Regions from separate parts of the Hydrogenovibrio sp. genome, predicted to be linked through region 1. Evidence: predicted binding sites of a transcription regulator. Region 1 holds the regulator's gene; each other region holds the start of a gene.

Region 1 (3,256 bases):
AAAGCACTTCAACTTGCTTTTCACCGTCCAGATCGGCCACTTCAATGATGGAGATATCGAAGGTCCCACCACCCAAGTCGTAAACTGCGATTTTGCTGTCCGCTTTGACTTTGTCCATACCATAAGCCAAAGCCGCGGCCGTCGGTTCGTTGATGATACGCTTTACTTCCAGACCAGCGATTTTACCGGCATCTTTGGTCGCTTGACGCTGAGAGTCGTTGAAATAAGCCGGTACCGTAATAACCGCTTCGGTCACTTCATGGCCCAGATAATCTTCAGCCGTTTTCTTCATTTTCATCAAGGTACGCGCAGAGACTTCTTGCGGAGACAATTTCTTGTCACCCACTTCCACCCATGCATCGCCATTGTCGGCAGGAATGATTTTATAAGGCACCATATCCTTGTCTTTTTGCACCACGGCATCGTCGGCACGACGGCCAATCAAACGCTTGATGGCGAACAAGGTGTTTTCAGGGTTCGTCACCGCTTGACGTTTGGCGGAATCCCCAACCAAGACTTCACCATCGTTAGCGTAGGCTACGATAGACGGTGTGGTACGAGCGCCTTCCGCGTTCGGAATAACTTTGGTTTCTTTGCCTTCCATTACCGCGACACAAGAGTTCGTGGTCCCGAGGTCAATCCCGATAATTTTTCCCATTCGTTTTTCTCCAAATTTCATGGCCTTGCGAGACAAAGCCTTTCAAATTAATACGTAAAGTTTTCTGTGTTAGCTTCTATCTATGTTAGCTTCTATATAGGGTGCGGCTAAAATTATTCAAGGGCGGCATCAAAAGTTTTTGGTATTTTTTCGCCCCTGATTTAATTAGGTTCTTACTCCGCCACCACCACACGGGCCGGGCGCACCAGGCGCTCGTTCAAAATATAGCCTTTTTGGAAGACTTCAATCACCGATTGTGATTCATGGTCCGGCGACGGCACCATCGTCATGGCTTCGTGTAATTGCGGGTCGAATTTTTCACCCGCCGGATCGACACGTTCCACATTGAACTTTTGCATCACATCCAGGAACTGTTTGAAGGTCATATCCAGGCCTTCCCGAATGCTGTCCGCCGACGCATCGTCTTTTGACGCCGCATCCAAGCCCATTTCCATAGAATCCAGCACTGGCAATAAATCACCAACGAATTTTTCCAACGCGAACTTATGGGCGTTTTCCACGTCCAAACGGGTACGACGCTTCAAGTTTTCCATATCGGCCAAGGTGCGGAGGGCCAATTCTTTTTGCGCATCGGCTTCCTTTTTCGCTTCATCCAGCATAGCTTCAAGGTCATGCTCAACCGCGTCTTCGGCTTGATGGGTTTCTTCGGAAACACCGTCTTCCGCCGTTGGAATGTGTTCTTCGTTCAGTTCTGCCTTATTGTCAGACATAAAAATCTCCAGAAGTTGATAACTGTAAAATCACGGGGTTTATAAGGGCGCTTTTCAAGGTTTCAAGCGCGGGAAACAAAATTTTTTGCATTAATTTTTCGAACCGAAGCCAAATGATTGAAATGACCAGGCCTGGTCGTTTTTGGGATAGTTTGGTTGGTTATTTATTGAGCAGGGAGCTGAGAATCCGTGCGGTCATATCGACCCGCGGCACGATTTTATCGTACGGCATTCGGCTGGGGCCAACCACCCCAAGCACGCCCATCACTTCGCCGTCGCGCTCGTAAGGCGTGGTAATGACACTGCAGTTCTGATAACTTTCATTACCGCACTCCTGCCCGATAAAGACCTGCACGCCTTTCGCTTGCAGGCTTTTATTGAACAGATTCAACATATCGGAGTGTTCTTCAAACGATTGAAACAAGGCGCGTAACTTTTCCGCATCCGCCAATTCGTCGTAATTCAGCAGATTGGTTTTGCCGGAAATAAAATACGGCATCCCCTGCTGCATTTTACTGCCAATGGCTTCATCCGTCGCCTCGACAATCGACACCATGAGCTGATCCATGGTTTTGCGCAATTCATCCATGCGTTCCACCAGCAACTGCTTCACTTCATACAAATGGCGGCCTGCAAAATGCTCGTTAAGATAATTGCTGGCCTGCTCCAGATGCGAAGCGGATACCGGCTCGTCAAATTCAATCACACGGTTTTGAACATCCAAATCGTTCAGCACCAACACCACCAAAGCCCGTTTGTCGTTCAAACGCACAAAATCGATGTGGCGCAAGACTTCCTGCTCCTGATTGGGCAACATCACCAAACTCGCCATACCGGTTAAACCGGATAAAATTTGCGAGGCCGACCCCAGCAACTCTTCCTGGGTCTGGGCTTGATTAAAGCCCTGTTCGATTTGCTTCATGGACGTGGCATTGAGAGGCTGTACCGTCAGAATCGAATCCACAAACACCCGAAAACCGTGTTCGGTCGGCACACGTCCGGCCGACGTATGCGGCGCGTGGATCAACCCCATTTTTTCAAGGTCTGCCATCACATTACGAATGGTGGCGGAACTGACCGAAACGTCCGGCATTTTCGCCAGCACGGATGACCCGACAGGCCGCCCCTCATTTAGGTATAATGCCATTAAGTGTTTGAAAAGCAGTTGTGATCGTTCATTCAAGTTCATACAGCGCAGCGACACTCGTAATTCTTTTAAAAAACGTCAGGCAGAAAATAGTGCTTGCTTAACGTAAAATGATGCTTAATATTCTAGTCCATAAAATTGAACTCAAAAGCATTATGGGTATAAAACGGAAATTTTCAAGTGGGGAAAGACGGCCAAGCCCTTTCAACCTGCATGAACAAGGAATGACGCATGTTCAGTAAAATCGGAATTTTTGCCAAATACAATGGCATTCAATCCTGGGAAGTGATTGATAAACTGATTCTGTACTTTCAGGAAAAGGACAAGCGCGTCCTGCTGGATCAGCGCTCTTGCTCGGATTTTCCCATCGACCGTTACGGCATTGAACGCCTGGAACGTTCCGAGCTGTTGGAAACCATCGATTTCGCAATTGTCGTCGGCGGCGACGGCACCTTTCTGGACGTAGCGCGTTCCATCGTCAATTACAACATTCCGATTCTCGGCATCAACCTCGGGCGTTTGGGCTTTTTAACCGACGTGTCACCCGATACCATGCTTGACACCCTAGACGAAGTGCTGGCCGATGATTACCAATGCGAAGAACGCACACTGTTAAAAGTTGTCATCAAAAAAGACGGCGAAACCCTGTTTGAAGAAGTGGCCTTTAACGATGTGGTGCTGCACAAAAACGATTCGCCGCGCATGATCGAATTCGAAACC
Region 2 (3,256 bases), 1.4 Mb from region 1:
GCCTGTTCGGCAAACCGGAAATTGCCGGTCGCCGACGCATGGGCGTCGCCCTCGCGCGAGGCGAAAATATCGAAGATGCGATCGAAAAAGCCAAACGGGCGGCATCGGCCGTTGAAGTCCACTTTTAACCTTGGCGTTTTTTACGATTCCCTAAAACCGACCCCCATAACACCACTTGAACAGGCGGATGCCCCATCCCCTGTTCCCGTCTTATCGTCTAACTGCCATTTTTTTGGCAATCGCTTTTCCCCCTTCCCTTTTCACCCTATTCCACCCAGGCCTGGTCAGTTTTAATACACACATAAAACATTATATTTCAATAACTTAAATACTATTTTTGTTTTATGGCACAGTCTCTGCTCAAGAATCCACAACACATTCGCTCAAAACAACAACACCCTAAGAGAGCTTTGCATGAGTGGGGAGCGATAGAAAAATGAGATAAAATTTTTTTGAATTAGGCGGTAAACGCAGCGAATAGCTGGCTATTCGCCATTTTTTCAACGACATTCAGGGAAATTTTAGCCATTTTTATCCGTGCATCCATCTCGTGCAAAGCTCTCCCTAAGAACGAATGCTTGATTCATTTGCACACAGGAGTTGAACCATGACAATGAAACAAACCATGGCTACGGAAGTAAAAGCCCCGATTCTTCAAGAATACAACCAAAACCCGGATGCGGAAGCGCAACTGGCCGATAACCCAAGCAAAACGATTCTGTTACTGCTACAAGGCGTCGTCGACAAAGGCAACTTGGCAAAAGTCTGCCACCAAAGCAATGCCCTGGTTGAAAAAGGATTCCACCTTGGCCGCATGACCACAATTTTAGACGCGCTTCGTGACCGCCTGAACCTGACACAAGACAGCTCACTGGCATTTGATCTGGACGAACTGTATCGTTATGCCGACAAAGCAATCCAGGAAGCCGTTTTCGAAAAAGACACCTTCTATCTGGACAGCGCGGTCGAAATCCTGACCGAGGTTCGTGATGCTTGGTTGGAAATGATGCAACAGTCCGGCCAAGTATCGGCAGACGCATAACCTTTTCCACCCAATTCTAACGGCCGAAAATACCTTTTTCGGCCGTTTTCTGGGCTTTTTTCGTCCTTAGCAACCCTCCTCACACTCTCGCCCAACAACACCTCTCCAATAAAAACAATCAACGTTAACAACATTCTTTAACCAATTGTTTTTATAAAAATTTCAACCTCAATACTTTTTAACCATTTTCGTCATAAAACATTAGCACTCTATTGACTTGACTGCTAAAAAAAGTGTAGTATGATGGCATTAATGATGAAACCGAATACAAAAGGAGAAAGCGCATGACAAATCAATTGATTCCGTTCACAAATAGCCTTACTCCTGGCCAGAACATTGAAAGCTATTTGAAAACCGTTCAAATCATGCCGCAACTGTCAGCCGAGGAAGAAAAAGCACTCGCGGAAAAGCTGTATTACCAAAAAGACTTGGAGGCCGCACGCCAGCTGATTCTGTCCTCCCTACGTTACGTGGTGCCAATTGCCCGCTCCTATCGAGGCTACGGCTTACCGCTGGGCGACATTATCCAGGAAGGCAACATCGGCTTGATGAAAGCGGTGAAACGTTTTAATCCGGCTGAAAATGTCCGTTTGATGACGTTTGCCGTACACTGGGTGCGCGCCGAAATCAACGAATACGTGATTCGCAATTGGCGCATTGTCAAAACCGCCACCACCAAAGCACAGCGTAAATTGTTCTTTAAACTGCGCAGCACGAAAAAATCTTTGGAATGGTTCGGCGACAAAGATGCCGACGCCGTGGCCGAAGAACTGGGCGTGACCCGAAAAGATGTTCTGGAAATGGAAACGCGTTTGTACGGGCAGGATATGTCGGTCGACTTGCCGTCCGACGATGATGAATCACCGTCCAAAAGCTACCCCGTTCTCATCAGCCCGGAACTGGACCCGGAAACGCAGTTGGTGAACGATTCACAAGCCGACTATGAGTTGGGTCAGATGAAACAAGCTCTGTTGAGTCTGGACGAGCGTAGCCGCGATATCTTACAACAACGCTGGTTAAGCGAAAGCAAAACCGGCCTAAAAGAATTGTCGGAAAAATACGGCGTGTCCATGGAACGTATTCGCCAAATCGAACAACAGGCAATGAAAAAATTGCGTTCCAATATGGTCTTCGGCTGAGATTTCACCGCAAACCCACAAACTAAAACGGCGCTTTTCAGCGCCGTTTTAGTTTCCGTCCGTTATCAATCGATTCACTATCAACCACTTAACTCGACTCGGCCGAATACGCCTGTTCCGTCAACATCATGCGCAAGGTGTGTTCGGAACCGGGAGCCACGGTCACGGCATTCTGCAGCACATTACCGGCTTCCACACACAGCATTTTCGGCCAGGCCTGGTCATTCATGTCGGCAAAGCCTTTAATGATTTGCGGCCCCGGGTTCCACACCACCGACGACACGGCCGATTTCTTTTCAATACGAACACAACGCTCATAGCCCGCATCCCGAATCACCACCGGCTCCGTTTGATCAATAAAAACCGAATCAATCGGCGGCTGAATTTTAAGCGGGGTGGTTTGGAAATAGCTTTCGGCGTAGGTCAGTTTGTCAAAACATTCACTGCCTTGTAACCCATCGACAACCACATCCGGTGCATTCGACACCGAAAAATAAGTATGCAACGCTTCGGTAATCGCCACGGGTTGATCGCTCAAGTTACGCATCGTCAACGCCAATTCCAGAGACTTTCCAATAGTGACCGTCAATTGCAGTTCAAAAGCGTGCGGCCATATGGCCAAGGTATCGGGCGACGACGCCGTGGTCAGCACCAGTTCGGTTTGTGTCGGCGACACAGCGGAAACCGAGGTCAACTCCCAAACCTGATTGCGCACAAACCCGTGGGCCGGTAGCCCTGATTTCTCCGCCTGACCAAACCACGGCCAGCACACTGGAATGCCGCCACGAACCGGCTTTTCACCACTGTAAACCGCGGATTCCGACACCCACAGCCAATCTTGCCGGGAGGTCGTTTCCGACAAGGGCGTGAAGCTCAGCACACTCGCACCGTGCGTGGTCAGCAATGCTTTTGCGGCGGCATGAGTGACTTCAACCATCACCAAGCCGTCCTGACGGTAAAAACGCACGCCTTCCACCGAAAATGTTTGTTGCAATGCTTCGACACTCTGCATGGTCACTCCTTAAGGCCGCTAGGGAAGCCCTGACTCAACGATACTCGGTCAAGGTTCTTTCCA
Region 3 (3,256 bases), 590 kb from region 1:
TGACGCATTGGCTCTTCCATCGCGCGCAAAGCGATTTCGATACCGACTTGCTGTTCGTCGTTATCGCCTTTCACTTTTACTTTAGAACGCGCACGAACCAAGGCGACACCACCACCGGCAACGATTCCCTCTTGAACCGCCGCGCGAGTGGCGTGAAGCGCATCGTCAACACGGTCTTTCTTCTCTTTCATTTCGACTTCAGTCGCGGCACCCAGCTTGATCACCGCAACACCGCCGGACAATTTGGCCAAACGCTCTTGCAGTTTTTCTTTATCGTAATCCGATGTGGTGTTTTCCACTTGAGAGCGGATTTGGGCACAACGTGCATCAATGTCTTCTTTTGAACCGGCACCGTCGATCAATTTCGTGCTGTCTTTACCAACAACCGCAGACTTGGTTTCACCCAACATGTCCAGCGTGACGTTGTCCAATGTCAGACCCACTTCTTCAGAAATCACCGTACCACCGGTCAAGACCGCCATATCCTGAAGCATCGCTTTACGACGTTCACCGAAACCTGGCGCTTTGATGGCCGTGGCTTTGACGATACCGCGCATATTGTTGATAACCAGTGTTGCCAAGGCTTCACCGTCCACGTCTTCCGCAATGATCAACAATGGACGGCCGGCTTTGGAAACCGCTTCCAACGTTGGCAACAAATCACGGATGTTGGAGATTTTCTTGTCGTGTAGCAGGATGTATGGGTTTTCCAGCTCCGCAACCATTTTTTCCTGATTAGTCACAAAGTAAGGCGATAGATAGCCACGGTCGAATTCCATCCCTTCAACCACGACCAACTCATCATGCAAAGAAGACCCTTCTTCAACGGTGATGACACCTTCGGTCGACACTTTTTCCATCGCATCAGCAATCATCTTACCAACCGACACATCCGAGTTAGCGGAAATTGTCCCAACCTGAGCAATGGAGTCAGTCGTAGTACATGGCACAGACATTTTTTGAATTTCTTCAACAACGGCTTCCACCGCTTTGTGAATACCACGGTTCAAGTCCATTGGGTTCATACCGGCGGCAACCGACTTCATCCCTTCGCGAACGATGGATTGCGCCAAAACGGTCGCCGTCGTGGTACCGTCACCGGCCACGTCATTGGTTTGGGAAGACACTTCCTTCACCATTTGCGCGCCCATATTCATGAACTTGTCTTCCAATTCGATTTCACGGGCAACGGACACACCATCTTTAGTCACGGTTGGCGCACCGAATGATTTTTCAAGAACCACGTTACGGCCTTTAGGCCCCAAAGTAACTTTTACCGCATCCGCTAGGACATTAATCCCTTCAACCATTTTTTCGCGGGCATCTAGGCCCAATCTTACGTCTTTTGCCATCTTTTCAAATCCTTATGTTTAAAATTCTCAATAATGTTGATTATTCGACAATTGCAATAATGTCGTCTTCACGCATTACTTTCAAAGCTTGCCCGTCTTCGTCTTTGACTTCCTGACCGGAATATTGACCGAACATTACTTTGTCACCGACTTTGACCGTCATTGAGATAATGGAACCATTATCGGCCGCTTTACCTGGCCCAACAGCAACCACTTCACCCATGTTTTCTTTTTCTTGGGCGGAACCCGGCAGTAAAATACCACCCGCGGTTTCTTTCTGTTCTTCCACTTGACGAACGACCACACGGTCATGCAACGGTTTAATTTTCATAGGATTCTCCTAAACATTTGATAAATCATGGTATTAGATTACTAAAAAACTCAACAATTAGCACTCTACCACAGAGAGTGCTAATTATTTTATAAATCGGTTAGTCACTGTCAAGCCTTATGGGGTCAGTTATTTTTTTTTCAAGGAATGAAATGGAAAAATTTCAGAAAAACATAAAACGCCCAGGCCTGGGCACTTCAGGAGATGACAATGAGTGTTAAAACCTCAGTTTTTATAATATCGCCACACCCTAATGCTTTCAGCTTCGGGATGATAAAGCTCATAGTCTTTTATCGCCAATTCACTTTGTTTCGGTAAACCACTTCCCGGCCTTCCAATAACCAAAGCCTCGCCTTGCCAATAACGTTGTAAATCAGCTAATAACAAACGATATTTACCCATACTCGGGTCGGCAATGTAAGCTTCACCATAGCGAATTCCCCTCAATACCACAAAGTGATTGATGCCGTCCTTTCTCAAAAGAATCACGACCGGCCCCGATAAACGCTTTGCTTGCTCCAGCGACAATTTAACCCCCATAGCTTGATACCCAAGTCGAATCAATGTCTCTTTCATATCTAGCATGGAAAACCCTTCCTTAATACGATCTTTCGTTTCATCCTCAGTCAAACGAGCCGTCATATCGTAGATAATGACCCCTTCCCGCCAATTATCACCAAAATAATAATTTAAAATCGTCGCAATCGAAGCGGAACCACAGGAATAGTCCAACCCTTGGGCCACAACACCCTCACGTTTCATCGCCTGCCAAGTCTTCAATGTCGGCAAATCACCGCTCCCCTTCACCAGAGAAGCCGGCAAAACAACAATACTCAAACTCAGAAGAACAAATAAAGATATCTGCTTCATAATTTTTTCGAAAACGTTAAAGCCAAAGTCGGGGCACTACCGGCATCATCGTTCAGACCAAATTGAACGGTTGGCGTGGCAACTACGGTATCCCAAACGCGATAAGAACCTGAAAAACCAATATTAATCGGTTCTGAAGAAGAGCCCTGCATTTTCACACCGTCCAGTTTCATATTATCGTAGTAACTCCAGTACAACCTGGAGCTTAATGAGAAACGGCTATTAACGGCAAAACCAAACCCGGAATAAAGCCCAACTCCTTGTCCCGGTTCATATTCATGCCCATCAATTCGGTTCGCAAACGTATATTCATAAGACACACCACCGAACAAAATGACTGGATCAACATTTTTCGTAAAATCGAGACTTGGAGACACCATCCAATGCCCCGAACCATTGGACAACAAATTAAACCAGTCCTCAGGCGGTTCATAATAACTTCGCTCGCCCGTGGGGGCCGATGCCCGTAACGACAAAGTAATACTTGGGTATCCTCTTTGCTGTGGCAATGCCAAATATTGAAAACCAAACTGAACATCCCCCATTTTGGCTCTGTCTTCGTTTTTAACAAAATCGTTACCTGACACATATTCCGCATGAGAATAAACATAAGGCACACGAAACCATGTCTCCAGTCGGTTAGCAAAACCATGACGATACCCTAAAGCCAACTCCAACCGTCGCACCGTTGTATTAAAAATTT

The links. The regulator HrcA, encoded in region 1, represses chaperone genes, less so after heat shock. The targets are predictions, from matches to a motif close to TTAGCACTCNNNNNNNNNGAGTGCTAA.
Region 2: the regulator HrcA is predicted to act here: its motif matches at 1,244-1,270, upstream of rpoH (RNA polymerase sigma factor RpoH).
Region 3: the regulator HrcA is predicted to act here: its motif matches at 1,741-1,767, upstream of AC0KH7_RS01590 (co-chaperone GroES).

Annotation. Positions count from the first base shown of each region.
Region 1 is NZ_OZ223196.1:915,801-919,056, reverse strand. It holds gene dnaK (molecular chaperone DnaK) at 1-658, opposite strand, end outside; gene grpE (nucleotide exchange factor GrpE) at 832-1,389, opposite strand; gene hrcA (heat-inducible transcriptional repressor HrcA) at 1,550-2,593, opposite strand; gene AC0KH7_RS04325 (NAD(+) kinase) at 2,768-3,256, shown strand, end outside.
Region 2 is NZ_OZ223196.1:2,359,535-2,362,790, forward strand. It holds gene purT (formate-dependent phosphoribosylglycinamide formyltransferase) at 1-128, shown strand, start outside; gene AC0KH7_RS11150 (flagellar export chaperone FliS) at 608-1,042, shown strand; gene rpoH (RNA polymerase sigma factor RpoH) at 1,327-2,181, shown strand; gene AC0KH7_RS11160 (D-hexose-6-phosphate mutarotase) at 2,270-3,193, opposite strand; gene aroB (3-dehydroquinate synthase) at 3,228-3,256, opposite strand, start outside.
Region 3 is NZ_OZ223196.1:323,752-327,007, reverse strand. It holds gene groL (chaperonin GroEL) at 1-1,352, opposite strand, end outside; gene AC0KH7_RS01590 (co-chaperone GroES) at 1,393-1,683, opposite strand; gene AC0KH7_RS01585 (C39 family peptidase) at 1,909-2,553, opposite strand; gene AC0KH7_RS01580 (transporter) at 2,550-3,256, opposite strand, start outside.